DNA from 2 places in the Leifsonia sp. Ger2509 genome. Region 1 is predicted to be linked to the other one. Evidence: predicted binding sites of a transcription regulator. Region 1 holds the regulator's gene; the other holds the start of a gene.
What was found. Region 1 encodes HspR, which represses chaperone genes until heat shock. Its sites were predicted from a motif close to AAGTTGAGTCNNNNNGACTCAACTT; they were not measured.
Positions count from the first base shown of each region.

Region 2: ACV7NN_RS03325 (ATP-dependent Clp protease ATP-binding subunit) is a predicted target of HspR. The motif match lies at 5,286-5,310, and genes of this name have one in related genera.

Region 1 covers NZ_JBUYVB010000003.1:2,611,303-2,622,996, forward strand. Annotated here, with positions in the region: gene dnaK (molecular chaperone DnaK) at 1-1,668, shown strand, start outside; gene ACV7NN_RS12900 (nucleotide exchange factor GrpE) at 1,671-2,360, shown strand; gene ACV7NN_RS12905 (DnaJ C-terminal domain-containing protein) at 2,502-3,485, shown strand; gene ACV7NN_RS12910 (heat shock protein transcriptional repressor HspR) at 3,496-3,912, shown strand; gene ACV7NN_RS12915 (hypothetical protein) at 4,089-4,850, shown strand; gene tdh (L-threonine 3-dehydrogenase) at 4,947-5,990, shown strand; gene ACV7NN_RS12925 (glycine C-acetyltransferase) at 5,990-7,171, shown strand; gene ACV7NN_RS12930 (class I SAM-dependent methyltransferase) at 7,343-8,476, shown strand; gene ACV7NN_RS12935 (dipeptide ABC transporter ATP-binding protein) at 8,544-10,262, opposite strand; gene ACV7NN_RS12940 (ABC transporter permease) at 10,259-11,119, opposite strand; gene ACV7NN_RS12945 (ABC transporter permease) at 11,116-11,694, opposite strand, start outside.
Region 2 covers NZ_JBUYVB010000003.1:628,707-640,400, reverse strand. Annotated here, with positions in the region: gene moaA (GTP 3',8-cyclase MoaA) at 1-164, shown strand, start outside; gene sufU (Fe-S cluster assembly sulfur transfer protein SufU) at 275-733, opposite strand; gene ACV7NN_RS03340 (SufS family cysteine desulfurase) at 730-2,031, opposite strand; gene ACV7NN_RS03335 (putative quinol monooxygenase) at 2,218-2,514, shown strand; gene ACV7NN_RS03330 (transglycosylase domain-containing protein) at 2,607-5,093, shown strand; gene ACV7NN_RS03325 (ATP-dependent Clp protease ATP-binding subunit) at 5,330-7,891, shown strand; gene ACV7NN_RS03320 (SHOCT domain-containing protein) at 7,977-8,363, opposite strand; gene ACV7NN_RS03315 (hypothetical protein) at 8,481-8,762, opposite strand; gene ACV7NN_RS03310 (ABC transporter permease) at 8,818-9,630, opposite strand; gene ACV7NN_RS03305 (ABC transporter permease) at 9,630-10,502, opposite strand; gene ACV7NN_RS03300 (ABC transporter substrate-binding protein) at 10,481-11,683, opposite strand.

The DNA of each region.
Region 1 (11,694 bases):
GTCGACCGCACCATCGCGTCGGTCAAGCGCCACATGGGCACCGACTGGAAGGTCGAGATCGACGGCAAGAAGTACACCCCGCAGGAGATCTCGGCGCGCATCCTCGCCAAGCTGAAGCGCGACGCCGAGCAGTACCTGGGCGACACCGTGACGGATGCGGTCATCACCGTTCCGGCGTACTTCAACGACGCCGAGCGCCAGGCCACCAAGGAGGCCGGTGAGATCGCGGGCCTCAACGTCCTCCGCATCATCAACGAGCCGACCGCGGCAGCCCTCGCCTACGGACTCGACAAGGGCAAGGAGGACGAGCTCATCCTCGTCTTCGACCTCGGTGGCGGCACCTTCGACGTCTCCCTCCTCGAGGTGGGCAAGGACGACGACTTCTCGACCATCCAGGTCCGCGCGACCGCCGGTGACAACCGCCTCGGCGGCGACGACTGGGACCAGCGCATCGTCGAGCACCTGATCAAGAAGTTCAAGGAGACCACGGGCGTGGACGTCTCCAAGGACAAGATCGCCCTCCAGCGACTGAAGGAGGCTTCCGAGCAGGCCAAGAAGGAGCTGTCGAGCAGCATGTCGACCAGCATCCAGCTTCCGTACCTGTCGCTGACCGAGAACGGCCCGGCCAACCTCGACGAGACGCTCACCCGCGCCCAGTTCGAGCAGATGACCAGTGATCTGCTCGACCGCACCAAGAAGCCGTTCGCCGACGTCATCCGTGAGGCCGGCATCAAGGTCTCCGACATCGCGCACGTCGTGCTCGTCGGCGGTTCGACCCGCATGCCCGCGGTCAGCGACCTGGTCAAGCAGGAGACCGGTGGCAAGGAGCCCAACAAGGGCGTGAACCCGGATGAGGTCGTCGCCGTCGGCGCAGCCCTCCAGGCCGGTGTCCTCAAGGGTGAGCGCAAGGATGTTCTGCTCATCGACGTCACCCCGCTGAGCCTCGGAATCGAGACCAAGGGCGGCATCATGACCAAGCTCATCGAGCGCAACACGGCCATCCCGACCAAGCGCAGCGAGACGTTCACCACGGCCGACGACAACCAGCCGTCCGTCGCGATCCAGGTCTTCCAGGGCGAGCGCGAGTTCACCCGCGACAACAAGCCGCTCGGCACCTTCGAGCTGACCGGCATCGCACCGGCACCTCGTGGCATCCCGCAGGTCGAGGTCACCTTCGACATCGACGCGAACGGCATCGTGCACGTGTCCGCCAAGGACAAGGGCACGGGCAAGGAGCAGTCGATGACGATCACCGGCGGCTCGTCGCTGCCGAAGGACGACATCGAGCGCATGGTGCGCGAGGCCGAGGAGCACGCAGCCGAGGACAAGAAGCGTCGTGAGACCGCTGAGACCCGCAACACGGCCGAGCAGCTCGCCTACTCGATCGAGAAGCTGATCAAGGACAACGACGACAAGCTGCCCGAGGACGTCAAGAACGAGGTCCAGGGCGACGTCGACGCGCTGAAGAGCGCGCTCGCCGGAGACGACGAGGACGCAGTCAAGACCGCGTACGACAAGCTGAACTCCAGCCAGCAGAAGCTCGGCGAGGCGATCTACGCGTCCAGCCAGGCCGAGGCGTCCGCTCCCGCCGAGGAGCCCGCGGCCGAGACGAACTCCGATGAGGACGTCGTCGACGCCGAGGTGGTCGAAGACGAGGAGACCAAGTAGTCATGCCCCACACGCCGAAGGGTCCCGCAGGGGACCAGCCCGACGAACACGAGGAGCCGGTCATCCGCGACAAGCGGCGGATCGATCCCGAGACCGGAAAGGTTCGGCACCCGGAGAGCGGGTCGGAGGCTGATGCCTCCGGCCCCGACCTGGCCCACGAAGAGCTGGTCGACGTCGGGCCGTCCGACACGGATGCCGACGGGACAGCCGAGTTCGGTGGCTTCCTCTCCGATGACGACCTGGATGTGCTGAGCGGCCAGTCGACGGCCGACCAGGTGGCGGCGGAACGGCTCGCCGACCTGCAGCGGCTGACCGCCGAGTACGCGAACTACCGCAAGCGTACGGAGGCCAACCGCGAGATCGAGCGTGAGCGCGCGGTCGGCGAGACCGTCAAGGGTCTCCTGCCCGTGCTCGACGACCTCGACCGTGCCGAGAAGCACGGAGACCTCGAGGAGGGCAGCGCGTTCGCGACCATCGCGGCCAAGCTGCGCACGTCGGTCGAGCGCCTCGGCGTGAAGCCGTTCGGCGCAGCAGGCGACCCGTTCGACCCGCAGATCCACGAGGCGATCTTCCAGCAGCCGAGCCCCGACGTCGAGACGGACACCGTCGCCGACGTCGTCGAGACCGGCTACCTGGTCGGGTCGACCCTGCTGCGGGTGGCGAAGGTGGTCGTCTCCGTGCCGCAGCGGTAGCATCATCCGTCTGCCCCATCCGCCCGCTCTGCCTTCGCAATTCGCCAAGAGCGCACGCTGATGGGGCAGACGTGACGCATTCGCGTCGAACAAGGGACTTCTTCGAATTGCGCACGGTTAGATAGAGGGAGAGGAGGCGCCATGGCAAGCCAGGACTGGTTCGACAAGGACTTCTACAAGGTCCTCGGCGTCTCCAAGGACGTCAGCGCGGCCGAGCTCAAGAAGACCTATCGCAAGCTCGCGCGCAAATACCACCCGGACTCGAACCCGGGCGATGCCGCCTCGGAGGCGAAGTTCAAGGAAATCAGCGAAGCCTATTCCGTGCTCAGCGATGAGGAAGAGCGCAAGGAGTACGACCAGATCCGCGCCATGGGCTCCGGCGCCCGTTTCACCGCGCCGGGTTCGGCCGGACAGGGCGGCTTCGACGACGTCTTCGGCGGGATGTTCGGCCAGGGCGGCCAGCGCGGGTACACCTATCAGCAGGGCGGCCAGTTCGACGACATCTTCGGCAGCATGTTCGGCGACGGCCGGTTCGGGTCCACCACAGGCGGATTCCGGGGCTACGGTGGCCCGACCCGCGGCCGTGACGTGACCGCGACGACCACCATCGACTTCGTCACGGCGACGCGCGGCGAAACGATCACGCTGCAGGCCGCCGATGGCAAGCCGATCAAGGTGAAGATCCCGGCAGGCGTGGCCGACGGCCAGAAGATCAAGCTGCGTGGCAAGGGCCAGCCCAGCCCGGACGGCGGCGAGCCAGGCGATATCGTGCTCACCGTGACGGTTCGCAAACATCCGGTGTTCGAGCGCGAAGGCCTCAACCTGCGCGTGACCGTCCCTGTGACGTTCGCCGAGGCGGCGCTCGGCGCCACCATCGAGGTGCCGACGCTCGGCGGCGAGCCGGTGAAGCTGCGCGTCGCTCCCGGGACGCCGAGCGGACGGGTACTGCGGGTGAAGGGCCGCGGGGTGCAGACCCCGAAGGGAACCGGCGACCTGCTGGCCGTCGTGCAGATCGCCGTGCCATCGCACCTGTCTGCCGACGCCGAAGAGGCATTGCGTGGCTTCGTCGAGAAGCTGCCGGATGAGAACCCGCGCGACGACCTGCTCGCGAGGTCGCGAGGCTGACATGGCCGACATCGACGAGCACACCCAGGTCTTCGTCATCTCGGTCGCGGCCGAGCTCGCGGGAATGCACCCCCAGACGCTGCGGCAGTACGACCGGCTCGGGCTGGTCAGCCCCTCGCGTACGCCCGGCAAATCCCGCCGCTATTCGATGCGCGACGTCGCGAAGCTGCAGGAGATCTCGCGGCTGGGAGCCGAAGGCGTCAGCCTGGAGGGCATCCGTCGCATCCTCGAGCTCGAAGACCAGGTGGGCGCGCTCACGGGGCGCATCCGCGAACTCGAGGCGGCGCTGTCGGATGAACTGCTCAACCGCCCCGGACGCCGCGTGTTCGCCGCCGGGTCGGCCGGCGAGGTCATCTCGCTGCGGGCCGGCACACGGGTGCGGCGCAGCAACCAGATCGTCGTCTGGCGTCCGCTCGACCGCGACTGATCGTGCTGCGCCGGCCCCGAGGCGTGAACTCTGCGCCCTCGGGCCCGGCGTGTCGGATGCGTACGTCACACCTCATGAGGAGGACGCGAGGAAGGTCTCCGCGAGTGGGGATAAGTGTGAAATGGATGAATGTTGGTGGTAGCCTGTGAAATATCAGCTTTCACAGGAGTGCTTTCATGACCGATACACCGCAGCGGCGTTCGCGCGCCGCGTCCACCGCGCTCTACCTGACGATCGGGACCCTCACGGTCGCGGCGCTGATGGGCGGGGTCTTCATCATCGTCGGCGATCAGGCGAATGTCGCAGGCCGGGCTTGGCTGACCCTGATGCTCCTGGCTGCGTTCGCCGGCGCCGTCTCGCTTGACGCCTCCGTGGGGCAGAACGGTCCTAACCGCTGGTATCTCTCTGCGTCGACGGCGGTCAACTCGTTGCTCGTGGCCGTGGGCCTCCTCAAACTGTGGAACGGCTGGCTGCAACCGGAGAACACCGCTGATCCGTTCGTGTGGGATCTCCAGCTCGTGCGTTTCATCGGCATCGTGGTCGTCGTGCGCGTGGCGTTGCTCCTCTTCCAGGTGTACTTCCTGTACTTCGTCGGCCGCGCCAGGGCGCAGCTGACGGCGATTGCCGGGTACGTCACCATCGCGCTGATCAGCGTGACCGTCGTCGCCCTCGTGCTGCCGATGGCCTTTCCGGAGCAGGACTGGGCCGACTGGTGGTGGCGGATCTCGTCGGCGTCCCTGCTGGTGGCCGTCGTATCGGCGGTGATCCCTGTCATCGTGCGGGCGTTCGAGCCGAAGCCGGCCCGGGTGGCGCCGGCGCCTCCCGCGCCCCCGCTAGCGGCGTACCAGGGCGGATATGCCGCGGCCGGATGGTCGGGCTACCCGGCGCAGCCGGTTCCTGCTCAGCCCGGCGCGGTGGATGCGCCCCCTTCCTCGTAACGAGCGCGGCGCGCGCGCCCATCCGTCGTAGAGTGAATCGGGCTCCACAAAAGCCCTGATGCATGACACTTCACACGACGAAGCGAGAAGGTGGCGATGAAGGCCCTTTACAAAGCCGAGGCGGCAGCAGGCCTCGAACTGATCGATGTCCCCGAACCCGAGGCCGGACCCGAGGATGTCAAGATCCGCGTGCTCCGCACCGGGATCTGCGGGACCGACCTGCACATCCTCCATTGGGACGACTGGGCGGCCTCCGCTGTCGCGGCCCCGCTCATCCCCGGCCACGAATTCTTCGGCGAAGTCGTCGAAGTCGGCCCGTTCGTGCACGACGTCTCCGTCGGAGACCTGGTCTCGGGCGAAGGCCATATCGTCTGCGGCACCTGCCGCAACTGTCGCGCCGGGCGCCGGCAGATGTGCATCCGCACCAAGGGTCTCGGCGTGCAGCGCAACGGCGCCTTCGCCGAATACCTCACGCTCCCGGCCACCAACGTCTGGGTGCACCACTCCGCGATCGACCCCGAGGTCGGCGCCCTGTTCGACCCGCTCGGCAACGCCGTGCACACGGCTCTCGCGTTCCCCGTCGTCGGTGAGGATGTGCTCGTCACCGGATGCGGACCCATCGGCCTCATGGCCATCGCCGTCGCCCGCCACGTGGGCGCCCGCTTCATCGTCGGCACCGACATCAGCCCGGACCGGCTGGCGCTCGCCGAAGGAATGGGTGCAGACTTCACCGTCGACGTGCGCAACGCGACCATCCGGGACGCGCAGGTGGCCCTGGGCATGCGCGAGGGCTTCGACGTCGGCTTCGAGATGAGCGGTGCGCCGACAGCGCTGCCGCAGATGATCGAGAACATGAACCACGGCGGGCGCATAGCCATGCTCGGGCTCCCGTCGTCGCAGATCGCCGTCGACTGGGGGATCGTCGTCACCCACATGCTCACCCTCAAAGGCATCTACGGCCGTGAGATGTTCGAGACCTGGAACGCGATGGGCGCGATGCTGCAGACCAGTGCGACGCTGCGGACGGCGATCGCATCCATCGTCTCCGACCGGTTCCCGGCCAGCCGCTGGGAAGACGGTTTCGCGGCGGCCGCGTCAGCGCACGGCGGAAAAGTCATCCTGGATTGGACGGAACTCTGATGTACGGAACATTCCGCGAACATGTCGCCGGGCAGCTGGCCGAGATCGACGCGGCGGGGCTCACGAAACGGGAGCGCAGCATCCACGGCCCGCAGCAGGCGCTGATCACGGCCGACGGCGCCGAGGTGCTCAACTTCTGCGCGAACAACTACCTCGGCCTCGCCGACCATCCCGTATTGCGGGATGCCGCGAAGCAGGCGCTCGACGACTGGGGCTACGGTCTCGCGAGCGTGCGCTTCATCTGCGGGACCCAGGAGCAGCACCTGGAGCTGGAGCGCCGGGTGTCGCAGTTCCTCGGGACCGAGGCGACCATCCTCTTCTCCTCCTGCTTCGACGCCAACGGCGGCGTCTTCGAGACGCTGTTCACCGCCGAGGACGCGATCATCTCCGACGAGCTCAACCACGCATCGATCATCGACGGGATCCGCCTCTCCAAAGCGCAGCGCCTGCGGTACCGCAACCGCGACATGGCCGACCTGCGTGCGCAGCTGGAAGCGGCGGCGGATGCGCGGTTCCGCGTCATCGTCACCGACGGCGTCTTCTCCATGGACGGCTACATCGCGCCCCTCGCCGAGATCTGCGATCTGGCCGACGAGTTCGGGGCGCTCGTGTTCGTCGACGACTCCCACGCGGTCGGGTTCGTGGGTGCGAACGGTCGCGGGACGCCCGAGTTCTGCGGCGTCGCCGACCGGGTCGACATCTATACCGGAACATTCGGGAAGGCGCTCGGCGGCGCATCCGGCGGCTACGTATCGTCGCGCACGGAGATCGTCGACCTGCTGCGCCAGCGCGCGCGGCCGTACCTCTTCTCGAACACGCTCGCCCCGTCGATCGTCGCGGGAACGCTCGCCGCCCTCGACCTGCTCGAGCTGTCCGGTGGCCTGCGCGACACCTTGCGTGCCAACGCGGCGCTGTTCCGCTCGCTGATGACGGAGGCGGGGTTCGAACTGCTGCCGGGTGAGCATCCGATCGTTCCGGTCATGTTCGGGGATGCGGCGCTCACCGCCCGGATCGCCGACGAGATGCAGCGGCGCGGCGTGTATGTGACGGCGTTCTCGTTCCCGGTGGTGCCGCGGGGGCGGGCCCGCATCCGCGTCCAGTTGTCGGCGGCGCACACGGAGGACGAGATCCGCCGCTGCGTCGACGCCTTCGTCGGCGCGCGCGAGGCCGTCGCCGCGTAGGGCGCGGCGCAAGGGCAGCGCGCGGTCGCCCAGCTCTCGCCGTCTGGCTTTGACCCGGGCGTCATCGCCGCGAGCCCGCCAGTACGGGACGTGCCCACCCGCTCGACGTGGCGGGGAGCACTCGGGCGGGCGGGCACATGGCCGGCCGCGAGAGGTGGTAGGAAAGAGGGCGTGGCCGGAGCAGAGGAATTCGCGTTCGAACGCCTCCGGCGCTGGCCCGATGTCGAAGCCCCGAACCTCTTCGCCGTGGATGCCGCTGACCGGCTCCTGCTCGACACCGCGGCCGAGTCGGCCAATGCCCCGCAGCCCGGCGAGCTCGTCGTCATCGGCGACGGCTACGGCGCGCTGACCCTCGGCGCGACGGCCCGGTTCGGCGTGCGGGAGATCCGCGTGCACCAGGATGCGCTGGCCGGCGAGCGGGCGCTGGGCGCCAACGCGGAGCGGTTCGGGATGTCCGGCTCGTACCGGTCGTTCGACCTGGTTCCGGAGCTGGTCCGGGATGCGCGCACGGTGCTCCTGCGCCTGCCGCGGAGCCTGGACGCGCTCGAGGAGATCGCGGAGTGCATCGCCGCGAACGCGCATCCGGATGTAACCGTCTATGCAGGTGGCATGGTGAAACACCTGACCACGGCCATGAACGAGGTGCTCCGGCGGTCGTTCGGGAGTGTACGGGCGGGGCTCGCGCGGCAGAAGGCGCGGGTGCTGACCGTCGAAGGGCCCGTCCCGCAGCAGGGCGGGGAGTGGCCCCGGGGCCGGTTCGACGACGACCTCGGGCTGTGGGTGTGCGCGCACGGCGCGGCGTTCGCGGGGACGTCCGTCGACATCGGCACCCGCTTCCTGCTCACGGTCCTCGGGGAGGCACGGCCGGATGCGCCCACCGCCATCGATCTCGGCTGCGGCACCGGCGTCATCGCGGCCTGGCTCGCGCGGGAACGGCCGAGCATCCGTGTGATCGCCACAGACCAGTCATCGGCCGCTGTCGCATCCGCCCGCGAGACCATGCGCGCCAACGCCGTGGACGCTCGGGTCGAGGTGGTCCGCGACGACGCTCTCTCATCCCAGCCGGACGGGAGCGCCGGGCTGATCGTGGTGAACCCGCCGTTCCACATCGGCGCTGCGGTCCACGCGGGCGCCGCCCTCCGGTTGTTCGACGATGCAGCGCGCGTGCTCGCACCGGGCGGCGAGCTCTGGGCCGTGTGGAACTCCCACCTCGGCTACCGCGCGTCGCTCGACCGCATCGTCGGCCCCACGACCCGGGTCGCCCGCAACCCCAAGTTCACCGTGACGAGGTCGGTGCGCCGCTGACGCTGCCGGGGTGCGATACGTGGGGTATCCGCCCCACTTTCGCCACCTTTCGGCGGCCAATGGGCCCTCACACGCGCGCGCCGGCGGGGACGGAGTCGATCAGCAGTTGCGTGTACGGATGCTGTGGGTTGCGCAGGATCTCCGCGGTCGTCCCGCGCTCGACGATCTCGCCCCGGCGCATGACCACCGTGCTCTCGCACACACGCCGCACGACAGCCAGGTCGTGGCTGATGAACAGGACGGTAAGGTTGCGCGCCCGCCGGATCTCCGAGACCACGTCGAGCACCTGGGCCTGAACGGACACATCGAGGGCGCTGGTCGCCTCGTCCATGACGAGGACCTCCGGCTCGATGGCGAGCGCGCGGGCGATGGCGACGCGCTGGCGCTGTCCTCCGGAGAGGGTGCGGGGCCTCGCCTGGGCGTGCTTCTCGCCGAGGCCCACCTGGTCGAGGAGCGCCAGGGCGCGGATGCGCGCATCCGCCGACGTCAGGTCAGTGTGGAGGCGCAATGCGTCTTCGATCGCGCGACCGGCGGGGATGCGCGGATCGAGCGAGAGGTAGGGGTCCTGGAAGACCATCTGGACGCTCCGGGCGTGCGCGAGACGGTCCGCGCGGGTGCGGGGACGGACCGTCCGCTCGGCCCCGGCGACCCGGATGTCCCCGGTGTCCGCGCGTTCGAGGCCCACGATCATCCGCGCGAGCGTCGACTTGCCCGAGCCGGATTCGCCGACCACGCCGAGGGCCTCGCCGGCCGGGACGGTGATGGAGGCACCCGCGACGGCCCGCACGGGCTCCTTCCCACGCGGGTATGTCTTTGAGAGCGAGCGGACCTCGAGCATCGGCGTGCGTGCCGCCGCCGCGGGCCCGGCAGCCCCCGCCGCCGCAGCGCCGGCCCCCGCACCCCAAGCAGCCCCAGCCCCAGCCCCCGTACCTTCAGCACCCGCGCCCGCACCAAAAGCAGCCCCAGCCCCACCCCCCGCACCCGCCGCAGCCGCAGCATCCGCCCCATCCGCCCCATCGAGCGTCGGCGTCGCCGCCACCAACCGCCGCGTGTACGCGGCCTGCGGGTCGAGGAACACCCGACGGGCATCCCCCTCCTCCACGATGTCCCCGGCGCTCATGACGTAGACGCGGTCGCAGATCGAGGCGGCGAGGTTCAGGTCGTGGGTGATGAAGAGCATCCCCATGCCGCGCTGTGCGCGCTGCTCGGTGAGCACCGCGATGATCTCGGCCTGGGTCGTCACGTCCAGTGCCGTAGTGGGCTCGTCGCAGACGAGCAGCCGCGGCGACCCGGCGAGTGCGCCCGCGATCATCACCCGTTGCAGCATCCCGCCGGAGAACTCGTGCGGGTACTGGCCCAGGTGCTCCTCGGGCCGCGGCAGGCGCACAGCGTGCAGCAACTCGATCGCGCGGGAGCGCGCGGCGGATGCCGGCCAGCCTTCGCCGAGGCGAAGAGCCTCGGTGAGGTGGTCGCCGAGCGTGCGCATCGGGTTGATGCCGGCGCGCGGATCCTGGAAGATCATGGCCGCGCTCGAGCGCCGGAGGCGGAGCAGGTCCCGGCGGGATGCGCCGAGCACCTCGGTGCCGTCGAGGCGGACGGACCCGCCGGTGACCGCGCCGTCGGGGAGGAGCCCGAGCACGGAGCGCGCCGTGAGCGACTTGCCGGAGCCGGATTCTCCGACGAGGCCGACGGTCTCGCCGTCGCCGACCTGCAAGGTGATGCCGTTGAGCAGGCGGGCGCCGGTCGGAAGATCCAGAGTGAGCTGCGTGATGTCGAGGAGCGTCATGCGGCCGATCCCCCTCCGATCCGGTCCGAGAGTTCTTCGCCGACGATGTTGACGGCGACCACGACGATTACGACGGCGACCGCGGGCACGATCGCGGGCAGGAAGTGGCCCCCGACGATTCCCGCCTGGGCTTCGTTGATCATCGCGCCCCAGTCGGCGGTCGGAGCCTGGACACCGAGGCCGAGGAACGAGAGCCCGGCGAGCTCGGCGAGCACGTAGCCGAAGTTCAGGGTGGATTGCGCGCCCACGATCGGGGTGACGTTCGGCAGCACGCGGCGGAGGGCGATCCATCCGCCCCCGAAGCCCTGCACGCGGTAGGCGGAGACGTACGGCCGGTTGCGTTCGGCGAGCACGAGCGACCTGGTGAGGCGGGCGACGAACGGCGCGTACGCGATGCTCATAGCGATGACCGGTGCGACCAGGCCTTTTCCGAAGAGCGCAACCGCCATGATGGCGATGAGGAGCGACGGGAACGCGAACAGAACGTCGAACACCCGCCCCAGGACCGCGTCGATCCAGCCCCCGCGCCAGGCGGCGAGCAGGCCGAGAAGGATGCCGGCGACGGTCGAGGCGATCACGACGACGAGCGGCCCGAGCAGCGCGGTGCGTGCGCCGAAGATGAGGCGGCTGAGGGTGTCGCGGCCGAGAGCGTCCGCGCCGAGCCAGTGGGCCGGGCTGGGCGACGCGTAGATCGCCGCGAAGTCGATGTGGTCGGGGTCGTACGGCGCGATCAGGGGGGCGAACACGGCCGCCAGCGTCATGATCGCCAGGATCGCGAGACTGATGGTCCAGCTGAGCGCAGGCCTGCGCATCCGGGATGCGCGGAGCACCTTCACTGCCATGGTGGGGGTTGTCATCGGGCACCGGCTCCAGCTGCTGATCGGGGGTCGACCACGGGTTCGAGGATGTCGACGATCGCGTTCACGACGACGAACGCGGTGACGACGAGGAGGACGATCGCCTGCACGACCGGGAAGTCGAGCCGGTCGACCGACTGCACGAGCAGCGAGCCGATCCCGGCCAGCCCGAAGGCGGACTCGACGATGGTGCTGGCGACGAGCAGGCCCGCTACGAGCACGCCGCTCACGGTCAGGATCGGGCCGATCGCATTGCGCAGCACGTGGCGGCGGATGACGGAGGCCCGGGTGAGACCCCGGCTGGTCGCGACCTCGACGTGCTCGCGGCCGAGCTGGTCGACCATCGACGTGCGGGTGATCTTGCCGATGAGCACGATGAACACGATCGCGAGTGCGATGGACGGCAGGATCAGGTGATAGACGGTGTCGAAGAAACCGTCCCCTGAACCGAACGACGGGAACCAGCCGAGCTGAACCGCGAAGACGGAGATGAGCACGATCGACCCGACGAACGACGGGATCGCGGCGAGCACGGTGAGCCCCACGAGGATGGCCCGGTCGAGCATCCGCCCCTT
Region 2 (11,694 bases), 2.0 Mb from region 1:
GCGACGAGGAGACGGACCTGCGCCCCCTGCTGCGCGGAACCGCGCCCGACGACGAGATCGCCCAGTGGTGGCGCGCCGCGATGTGGGGCAAGTGGGCCGGCCACGGCATCAACGCGGCCGACTTCATCCCCCCTGAGCGCAGCATGGGCGCCATCGGCGGCTGAGCGGGCACTGCCGCACCCGGCGCTCGGCCCGCGCAGCCGCGACCCGCGAGTACAGGAAAAAGCATCCCGAATCGCGACGATGGGATGCTTTTTCCTGTGCTCGCCGTGCGTTATGCGCGGGTGAGGGCGTCCTCGAGGGCGACCCAGGGGAGCATCGCGCACTTGATCCGCGCGATGTAGCGGGACGCCCCGGCCAGCACCACCGCGTCGCCGAGGAGGTCTTCGTCGCCCTCGCTCGTCCCTTTCGACTGCATCATCGTGCGGAACGCGTCGATCCGTGCCTTCACTTCGCCGCGGTCGAGGTCGTGCACGAGGTCGAACAGCAGGGATGCGGACGCCTGCGAGATCGCGCAGCCGTGGCCCTCCCAGCTCAGGCCGACCACGCTCCCGCTCGACGCATCCGTGAGCACGCGCACCGTGACCTCGTCGCCGCACGTCGGGTTGACCTGGTGGGACTCGGCGCTCGACGGGTCGGCGAGCCCGTAGCCGTGGGGCTTGCGGGCGTGATCCATGATCACTTCCTGGTAGAGGTCGCGCAGCGGCATGCCCTCCGCGCCGTGATCGCTCATCGGCCGACCCCGAAGAACGGCCGGACGTCGGCGACGGCGTTCAGGAAGATGTCGACCTCGTCGGGTGTCGAGTACAGGTAGGTGCTCGCGCGGGTGGTCGCCGTGATGCCGAATCGCCGGTGCAGCGGCTGGGCGCAGTGGTGGCCGACCCGCACCGCGATCCCGAGTTCGTCGAGATACTGGCCGACGTCGTGCGCGTGGACGCCGTCGACGTCGAAGCTGGCGAGGCCGGCCCGGTCCTCGCCGACTGCCGGACCGAGTACCCGGATGCCCGGGATGCCGGCGAGGCCGGCGACGAGCCGCTGGCCGAGGGAGGTCTCCCAGTCGTGCACTCGGTCGAGGCCGACGTCGTCGAGGTACCGGACGGCAGCAGCCAGACCGATCGCCTGCGACACCCGCTGCGTCCCGGCTTCGAAGCGCTGCGGGGCGGGGAGGTATTCTGCGTGGTCGAGCGTGACCGTGCTGATCATCGAGCCCCCGGTCAGGAACGGGGGGAGGGCGTCGAGGAGTTCCGCCCGGCCGTAGAGCACGCCGACGCCGGTGGGGCCGAGCATCTTGTGTCCGGAGAACGCCGCGAAATCGACACCGAGCGCGTGGAGGTCGAGGGGGCGGTGCGGCGCGGACTGGCACGCATCCAGAACCGCGAGTGCGCCGGCGGCGTGGGCGAGTGCCGTCAGCTTCTCGACGGGGTTCACTGTGCCCAGCACGTTCGAGACGTGGGTGAAGCAGACGAGCCGCGTGCGGTCGCCGATGACGCGGCCGGCCTCGTCGAGGTCCAGCGCGCCGTCGTCGGTGATCGGGATGACCCGAAGGGATGCGCCCGTGCGCGCCGCCAGTTCCTGCCAGGGGATCAGGTTGGCGTGGTGCTCCATCTCCGTCACGACGATCTCGTCGCCGTCGCCCAACCGGAAACGGTATGCGGCCTCGCCGCCCCGGCCGGCCGTCGCGTTCGACATCGCGTAGGCGACCAGGTTCAGCGCTTCGGTAGCGTTCGACGTCCAGACGATCTCGTCGTGGCCGGCTCCGACGAAGGACGCGACGGTGGTCCGCGCATCCTCGAACAGCTCGGTCGCTTCCGCTGCGAGCGTGTGCGCACCCCGGTGCACGGCCGAATTGTGGTGCTCGGCGAACTCCACCTCGGCGTCGATCACCGCGCGGGGGCGCTGGGAGGTCGCGCCCGAGTCGAGGTAGACGAGCGGATGCCCGTTCACCCGCTCCTGCAGGATCGGGAAGTCGGGACGGAGGCGGTCGACATCCTCCGTCGTCAGCGCCCGCGTCGTCGGGTCGGCAAGTGTCATCGTGGTGCAGTCCTGTTCTTGTGGGCGCGCAGCAGGTCACCGGCAAGGATCACGGCGCCGCGTTCAGCACTCCAAGGCTACGCCGAGGAACGGTCCGGTGGGCCGCCTGAGACATTGTTGCGAGCCCGCGGACCGTCGCCGCCGGCGGCGTACATTCAGAGGCGGAAGCCCGATAGGAGAACCGTGATGACTGTGAAACTGGGAATCCTCGCACTGCTCGAGGCGAAGGACGGAAAAGGCGCGGAGCTCGGCGCCTTCCTCGAAGGTGGCAGGGCGATAGCCGAAGCGGAGGACGGGACCATCACCTGGTACGCCTTCAAGGTCAGCGAGACGACCTACGGCATCTTCGACACGTTCGAGACCGAGGAGGGCCGCCAGGCGCACCTGAACGGGGAGATCCCGAAGGCCCTCGGGCAGGTCGCGCCGGATCTGCTGGCGAAGGATGCGGACATCCGCCCCATAGACATCGTCGCCGTGAAATAGGTGAACGACCGGCCGACGGTCCATGAAAATCTCTACAGGTTTCCCACGTCGGCGTCAGGCAAACACAAGGAAACCGGTGGGACTGTGGGAGCGTGGACACCTCCCCGCTCTCCTTCCGTCGTGACCGCATGGCCGACCTCTCGAGACGGCTCGAGCCTCTGCGGCGCTACGAGATCACCCCGGCCAGCACCAGACTCGGCCTGTATGCGCAGATCGTTGTCGCCTGCCTCATGGCGGCGGTCCTGGTCGCGGCCGTCGTCCTCCCCGGCTTCCTGGGAATCGGGGCGGCGGCGTCGGCCGGGATCAACGGGTTCAACCAGCTCCCGTCAGAGTTGAAGATCACCCCCTTCGCCCAGGACTCCGCGATCTACGCCAAGAAGGGCGGAGTCGAGGTCCCCATCGCATCGTTCTACGCCCAGGACCGCGTGAACGTCGGGTGGAACGCGGTCGCCCAGACGGTGAAGGATGCGACGGTCGCCGCCGAGGACCCGCGCTTCTATTCGGAGGGCGCGGTCGACATCCTCGGCACCGTGCGCGGCGCGCTCTCGACGGTCAGCGGCGGTTCGGTGCAGGGCGGGTCGTCCATCACCCAGCAGTACGTGAAGAACGTCGAAGTGCAGCAGTGCGACGCGCTCACGGACGTGAAGGCGATCCAGGCCTGCTACCAGAACGCGGCGGGCGTCACCCTGTCGCGCAAACTGCAGGAGATGCGCTACGCGGTCGGACTCGAGAAGGAGTACAGCAAGAACCAGATCCTGATGGGCTACCTCAACGTCGTCGGGTTCGGCGGCCAGGTCTACGGGATCGAGTCCGCCGCCCACTACTACTTCGGCACCACTGCCTCCCAGCTGAACCTCGTGCAGGCGGCGACCCTTGTGGCCATCCTGAACAATCCGGCGAATCTGCGCATCGACCAGCCGAAGAACGCGGACAACGGTGCAGCGAACGGCTACAAGCTGACCAAGGAACGTCGCGACTACGTGATCGACCGGATGTACGTGAACCACAAGATCACGGCGGCCCAGCGCGCCGCCGCAAAAGCGACGCCCGTCAAGCCTACGATCACGCCGACCACGTCGGGATGCGCGACCGCGGTCCGCTTCAACGCTGCCTTCTTCTGCGACTACGTGCGCGACGTCGTCCTCAACGACCCTGCGTTCGGCGCGACGTCGTCCGACCGCTGGGCGACGCTCAACCGCGGCGGGCTGAAGATCTACACCACTTTGAACCTCGACCTTCAGGCGGTCGCCCAGCAGTCGCTGAGCTCGTACATTCCGGCGTCCGCGAACGGCATCGACCTGGGGGCGTCGAACGTCTCGACCGAGACCGGCACCGGCCGCATCATCACGATGGTGGAGAACCGCGCCTTCAACAACACGGACCAGGCCGTCGCCGGAACGACGGCGGTCAACTACAACACCGACGAGGCGTACGGAGGGTCGCAGGGGTTCCAGACCGGGTCGACCTTCAAAGCGTTCGACCTGGCGGCGTGGCTCGAGGCCGGGCACAGCCTCTACGACACGATCGATGCGACGCAGCACGACTTCCCGACCTCGGACTTCACCAACACCTGCGCCGACATCTCCGGGCCGGACTGGCAGGTGTCGAACGATGAAGGGTCGGGCGGCTACCTGTCCGTCATGTCCGCGACGGCGCAGTCGGTCAACACGGCGTTCGCGATGATGGGCACCAAAATCGACCTGTGCTCAATCCTGAACGCGGCGAAGGGGCTGGAGGTGCATCCGGCCTCCGCGGGCAACCCGCTGAACTCGTACCCGTCGATGATCCTCGGAACCAACTACCTGTCGCCGCTGACGATGGCGACCGCCTACGCCGGCATCGCGAACGGCGGTGTCGTCTGCACGCCGGTTGCGATCGACCGCGTCATCAACGCCGACGGTACCGTCCGGCCGGTGACGCCGTCGAAGTGCACGCAGGGCATCGCGCCGAACATCGCGGCGGGGGTGGCCTACGCGCTCCAGGGGGTGCTGCAGGGCGGCGGGACGGCCGCGAGTGCGAACCCGTACGACGGCGTGCCGATCATGGGAAAGACGGGAACGACCGACAACTCGCTGCAGAACTGGCTCGTGACCTCGACGAGCAAGGTGTCCACCGCGACGTGGGTCGGCAACGTCTCTGGTGCGACCCCGCTGCGCAGCCTGGCGTTCAACGGCGTCGGCGGTGGTGACGTCAAGTTCCACATCGCGCGTCCCATCCTCCAGGCGATCGACTCGACGTACGGCGGCGCGCCGTTCGCACAGCCCTCGGATGCGCAGCTCTACGGCACGCGCGTCACGATCCCGGATGTGTCCGGCCAGACCCCGCAGACAGCCCAGTCCGAACTGCAGAACCTCGGCCTCACCGTCACCATCGACCCGAACCAGGTGAACAGCCAGCAGCCGGCCGGAATGGTCGACTCGACGAACCCGTCGGCAGGCAACCGCGTCAACAGCGGCGACACGGTCACGATCGAGGTGAGCAACGGCAGCGGCGCCCAGAACCCGACACCGGGGCCGTCCGGGCAGCCCACGCCGACGGCCCAGCCGTCCGGGCCGCCGACGAGCGCCCCCGGCGGCTGATCGCCGCACGAGACGGCGGGATGCCGCGCGAGGCGGCCGGATGCCGCGGAGGGGACAGCAGGCGCTGGTGCCCGCTCCGCGCACTAGCGGAACCTGGCCCCTCTGTGGGCGCGTCGCGGCCATGCGAGCGGCGCGCTCAGCCCAAGGCGCGAACCGGTCGGCACCGGGAATAACGACCACGGCCTGTTGTTGAAGTTGAGTGAACACGACTCAACTTCAGAGAAACAGGAGACCTCGTGCCCGACAACTTCACGCCGGAGAGCGACAGCGGCAACTCGTTCGACGAGTTCCTCGCGCGTTACCTCGCCGGTGAGCGCGCCCGCTCGGCGCGCTCGATCGACATCAGCCGCTTCCTCAGCCGCCGCACCCAGGAGATCCTGGCCGAGGCCGGCCGCTTCGCGCTCGAACACGGCCACCAGGAGCTCGACTCCCTGCACATCCTGCGGGTCATGGTCGAGCAGGGGCCCGCAGCCGACGCGATGCGCCGGATCGGTGTCGACCCTGCCACGGTCGCGGCCGCCGCTGAGCAGCGGCTCCCGCAGAGCGGCAGCATCGTCGATGCGGACTCCGCGTCGATCACGCCGTCCGCCCAGCGTGCGCTCTTCCACGCGTACCAGGTGGCCCGCGCATCCGGTGCGACCTACATCGACCCCGAGCACCTCTTCTTCGCTCTCGTGCTCGTACAGGATTCGCCCGCCGGGCAGGTCCTCCAGTCCGCTGGTGTGACCCCAGAGGCGCTCACCTCCGCCATGCGGCAGACCACGAACGTGGGCCCGGACGGCTCGCCGGCACCTGACCAGGGTGCTGGGGCGTCGGACACACCCATGCTCGACCAGTTCGGCACCGACCTGACCGCGCTCGCGCGCGACGGCGGGCTCGACCCGGTGATCGGCCGCCTCGACGAGATCGAACAGACCGTCGAGATCCTCTCCCGGCGCACCAAGAACAACCCGGTGCTCGTCGGCGAAGCCGGCGTCGGCAAGACCGCGATCGTGGAAGGACTCGCCCAGGCCGTCGTCGACGGCGCCGTGCCCGAGCAGCTCCGGGGCAAGCGCGTCATCGCGCTCGACCTGCCCGGAATGGTCGCGGGGACCCGTTACCGCGGCGACTTCGAGGAGCGGATCACCAAGCTCATGGATGAGATCAGCGCCCGGCGCGATGAGCTGATCGTCTTCATCGACGAGCTGCACACCGTCGTCGGCGCAGGCGGCTCCGGTGACGGGGGCGGCATGGATGCTGGCAACATCCTGAAGCCGCGCCTCGCCCGCGGCGACCTGCATCTCGTCGGCGCGACCACCCTCAAGGAGTACCGCCGCATCGAGAAGGATCCCGCGCTCGAGCGGCGATTCCAGCCGGTGACGGTCGGCGAGCCCAGCACCGAGGACGCGGTGCTCATCCTCGCCGGCCTGCGAAAGGTCTACGAGGAGCACCATGGTGTGCGCTACACCGACGACGCCATCCGTGCGGCCGTCGAGTTGTCGGCGCGCTACGTGTCCGACCGGTTCCTGCCGGACAAGGCCATCGACCTGATCGACCAGGCCGGCGCTCGGCTGCGACTGTCGCTCGGCAAGCGGATCGACGCATCCGCCCTGCTCGAGCGCCTCGCGAACCTGGAGGCCGAGAAGAACTCGGCCGTCACCGCGGAGCACTACGAGGATGCGTCTCGGCTGCGTGACGAGATCGAGGCCGTCCAGGCCGAGCTCGACACGATGAGCACGCAGCCCCAGGTGGACGCGGTCGTCGACGAGCCCGAGATCGCCGCCGTGATCTCGCGGGCGACCGGCATCCCGGTCAGCCGCATCGGCGACGCGGACCGCGAGCGCCTCGCACGGCTCGAGACCGAGCTGCACGAGCGCGTGATCGGTCAGGATGACGCGGTCGTCGCGGTCTCCAAGGCTGTGCGGCGCAACCGCACCGGGATGGGCGACCAGCGGCGCCCGGTCGGCAGCTTCCTCTTCCTGGGGCCCACGGGCGTCGGCAAGACCGAGCTCGCGAAGGCTCTCGCCGCGTCGCTGTTCGGTGACGAGAAGGCGATGCTGCGCTTCGACATGAGCGAGTTCGGCGAGCGGCACACCGTCGCGCGCCTGGTCGGCGCCCCTCCCGGATACGTCGGGTACGACGAGGCCGGGCAGCTCACCGAGCGCGTGCGGCGCAACCCGTATTCGGTCGTGCTGTTCGACGAGATCGAGAAGGCGCACCCGGACGTGTTCAACGTGCTGCTGCAGGTGCTCGACGACGGTCGTCTCACCGACGGCCAGGGCCGCACGGTCGACTTCCGCAACACGGTCGTCATCATGACATCGAACCTCGGTTCGGAGTTCCTCGCCTCGAGGAGCGGCGCGCTCGGATTCGTGCCGGTGGGGGCATCCGCCGACGCGTCAGGGTTCGCCTCCGAGAAGGATCTGCGCGACCGGGTCATGGGCAAGCTGCGCGAGGCCATGCGCCCCGAGTTCCTGAACCGGATCGACGAAATCGTGCTGTTCCGCAAGCTGGACACGGCTCAGCTGCGCGACATCGTGCGCCTGCTGCTCGCAGCGACGGCCGCCAGGCTCCAGCAGCGGGACGTCGTCTTCGAGGCGACGGAGGCCGCCGTGGCGTGGATCGCGGACAACGGGTACGAGCCCGAGTACGGTGCACGACCGCTGCGACGGCTCATCCAGCGCGAGCTCGACGACCGCATCGCCGACCTGCTGGTCAGCGGTGAGCTGGTCGACGGAGGAACGGTGCACGTGGATGCGCGCGACGGCGAGCTCGTCGTCGCCGCGTCGCTGCCGGTCGAGCTGCCCGCAGCGGCCTGACCGCAGAGCCACACACAACAGGGTTCGCCCCGAGGAGCGTGATCTCCTCGGGGCGAACCCTGTTCAGGCGTGTGCGGCCCGTGCGTCAGGCGCTTTTGGCGAGCGCGTTCGCCTTCAGCGTGTCGAATTCGGCCTGGCTGAGCGCGCCGGAGTCGAGAAGTGCTTTCGCCTTCGCGATGTCATCGGCCGGCGACGAGGTCCCGGCGACGTTCCGGATGTACGAGTTGGTGTCGGCCTGCGCCGCCTGCATGGCTGCGCGCTGGCGTTCGGACATCTCGCGTCCCCGTGCGATCAGGTAGACCAGCGCGGTGAGGAACGGCAGGAAAATAAGGAAGATGACCCAGACGGCCTTCCACCACCCGTTGAGTTTGTGGTCGCGCATGAGGTCCCCGATGATCGAGAACAGGATCATCAGGTAGGCGATGAAGACGAACGTCCAGAAGAAGAACGATACGAAGTCCCAGAAATTCACGGCGTAGACCTTTCGAACGATGCGGACCCGACGGGAGCGCCAGTCGATTGACGGTAACCGTGCGGACGCCATCGCTGCATCACCCGCATCGGGTGATGTCGCAGGATCACACCGGACTCAGGTGACCGGGATGTTGTGGCGGCGGAGCACCGCATCCCGTTCGCTCTTCAGCGAGCGGAGCGTGTCGTCGTCGAGTCCCGGCTCGATGAGGTCGACGAAGGGGCTCGGCTGCCCCGTGCGGGTGTGCACCGCTTCGGTGTAGGCATTGGCGGCCGACTGGACGCGGGCGCTCGCCTTCTGCGCCTGCTTGATGGGGACGCGCGGGGCGCTCATCACCTCGGCGTGCTTCTTCAGCGCCTTGAGGAGCTCTTTGAGCGTGGAATCGATCTTCTTGGACACCTGCTCATTGTGACGTATCCGCGCCCTCGCGACCTAGCCCGCACCCGTGCGGGCGCTAGACGCGACTGGTCGCGGAGTCGCCGGAGAATCGCTGCGCGAGCCACACGGGGATGACCGCGACGACGACCAGCACGGCCGCGACGACGTTCACGACCGGCGCCTGGTTCGGGCGGAACAGGTTGCTGAAGATCCACAGCGGCAGGGTCTGGATGGCCGGGCCGGCCGTGAAGGTCGTCACGACGATCTCGTCGAAGCTCAGCGCGAACGCCAGCACCGCGCCGGCGATGAGTGCGCCGCGCACGCCGGGGAACGTCACCCGCCAGAAGGTCTGCCATCCGGATGCGCCGAGGTCGGCCGATGCGTCCTCGAGCGATGTCCCCACGCGGCGGAGCCTCGCCTGCACGTTGTTGTAGACGATGACGATGCAGAACGTCGCGTGCCCGATGATGACCGTCGCGAGCCCGAGCGCCACCCCGAACGGGCCGAGCACCTGCACGAACGTCGCGTTGAGCGCGATGCCTGTGACGATGCCGGGCAGGGTGATCGGCAGCACGACAAGGAAACTGATCGTGCTCTTGCCGAAGAACGCGAAGCGCTGCACCGCGAAGGCGGCCATCGTTCCGAGCAGGAGCGCGATGAGCATCGCGCACAGCCCCGCGATCACCGAGGTGCCGAGCGCCGCCAGCGCACCGCTGCTCTGTGCTGCCCTCTGCCACCATTCCAATGTGAACGACGTCGGCGGGAACCCGAACGTCCGCGAGCTGTTGAAGGAGTTCAGCACGATGAGCGCCAGTGGGATGTAGAGGAGCGCGAGCCCGATCACCATGCAGATGGTGAGGATGACGCGCAGCGAGAGGGGCAGTTTCATCAGACGTTCTCCAGGGCGCCCGTGCGGCGCATCGCGAAGAGGTACAGCACGATGGCGGCGAGCGGGATGAGCGAGAGTGCGGCCGCGAACGGCTGGTTGTTGGCTGTCACGAGCTGCCCGTAGATCAGGTTGGCCAGCAGCTGCGTCTTGCCGCCGACGATGCCGACGGCGATGTAGTCGCCGAGCGTCAGCGAGAACGTGAAGATCGAGCCTGCCGCGATCGCCGGGAAGACGAGCGGCAGAGCGACCGACCGGATGGTGCGCCAGGTGCTCGCGCCAAGGTCGAAGCTCGCCTCGACCAGGGAGTCGGAGACCCGGTCGAACCCGGCGTACACCGGGATGATCATGTACGGCAGCCACAGGTAGGCGAGTGTGATGATCACCGCAGTGAGTCCGTAGCCCGGGGTGTTCCCGCCGGTCACGGCCGCGAGCGGTCCGTTCGGGGCGAGCAGGATACGCCACGCGTACGCCTTCACCAGGTAGCTCGCCCACAGCGGTGTGGTCACCGCGACGACCAGCGCGATGCGGCCCCGCGGCGACGCCACCTTGCTCATGAACAGCGCCATCGGCACGGCGACCACCACATCGATGACCGTCACGGTGACGGCGACGAGGATGGTGCGCAGCGCGACCTCGCCGAACAGTGGGTCGGTGAAGAGCCGCGTGATGTTGTCGAGGGTGAAGGTGTGGACGACGGCGCCGGTGAAGTCGTCGACCGTCCAGAACGCCGACACCAGCATCACGGCGATCGACCCGAGGTACATCACCACGAGCCAGAGCAGCGGCACGCTGAGAAGCAGCGCGAGCCGTGCCCTGGGCCTCGTGGAGAGGTAGCTGGGCCGCCGTGCGGCTAGCCCCTGATCTGCTGCCACGCGTTCACCCAATCGGTGTACGAGGTGCAGTCGGTGCCCTTGCCGTCGACGCAGTCCTTCGTCGGGGTCGTCCAGTACGCGATCTTCTTCGCGTAGTCCGCGTCGGTGGCGTGGTACGTGGCGCAGAAGTTCGGGTCGCTCGTCTCGGTGCAGGCCAGGGTCTGAGCGGGTGCTTCACCGAACCATTCCGCGACCTGGGCGTTCACCTTCGCCGACGTGATCCAGTTCATCCACTCGTACATGCAGTTCGGGTGCTTGGCCTTCGTGGAGACCATCCAGGTGTCCGACCAGCCGGTCGCGCCTTCCTTCGGAATGACGGTGTCGACCTTGACCTTGGCGTCGGAGTTGATCAGGTTCGCGATGACCTGCCAGGTGGTGCCGACGACGGACGTTCCGGACTCGAAGGCCTGGACCTCCTTGGTGTAGTCGGACCAGTACTCCCCGACGTTCTGGTTCTGGTTCTTGAGCACGGCGACCGCCGCCGCGAGCTGCTTCGCGGTGAGCGAGTACGGGTCGGTGATGCCCAGCGACGGTTTCGTCGCCTTCAGGTAGAGGGCCGCATCTGCGATGTAGATTGGGGAGTCGTACGCGGTGACCTTGCCCTTGTACGCGCTGGAGTCGCCGAACACGGCGGACCAGGACGTCGGGGCCGGCGTCACGACGGACGGCGTGTACATCAGCAGGTTGGCGCCCCAGCCGTGGGGGATGCCGTACATCTGGCCGTTGACCGAGTTCCATTTTCCGTTCTTCAGGAACGGCGAGATCGTCTGGTAGTTGGGGACGAGCTTCGTGTTGACCGGGGCGACGTCGCCCGCGTAGATCAGGCGCAGCGTGGCGTCACCCGAGGCGGAGACGCCGTCGTACTGGCCGGTGCGCATGAGCTGGACCATGTCGTCGGAAGTGGCGCCGTACGTGGTGTGCACCTGGCAGCCGGTCTGCGCTTCGAACGGGTGGACCCAGTCGACCGTCTTGTCGTTGGAGCCGTCCTCGGCGTAGCCCGCCCAGGCGATCAGGTTGAGCTGTCCTTCGCCGGTGCCGACGGACGACTGCATCTTCTCCTTGGGCGGCTGCGCGCGGGTGCCCGTCGTCGTCGACGTGCCCGCGGAGCATCCGGACAGGAGGACCGTTGCGGCGAGCAGTACTGCTGCTCCGGCGCTCGCGGTGCGAAACATCGTTTTCATGACGTGCCTCT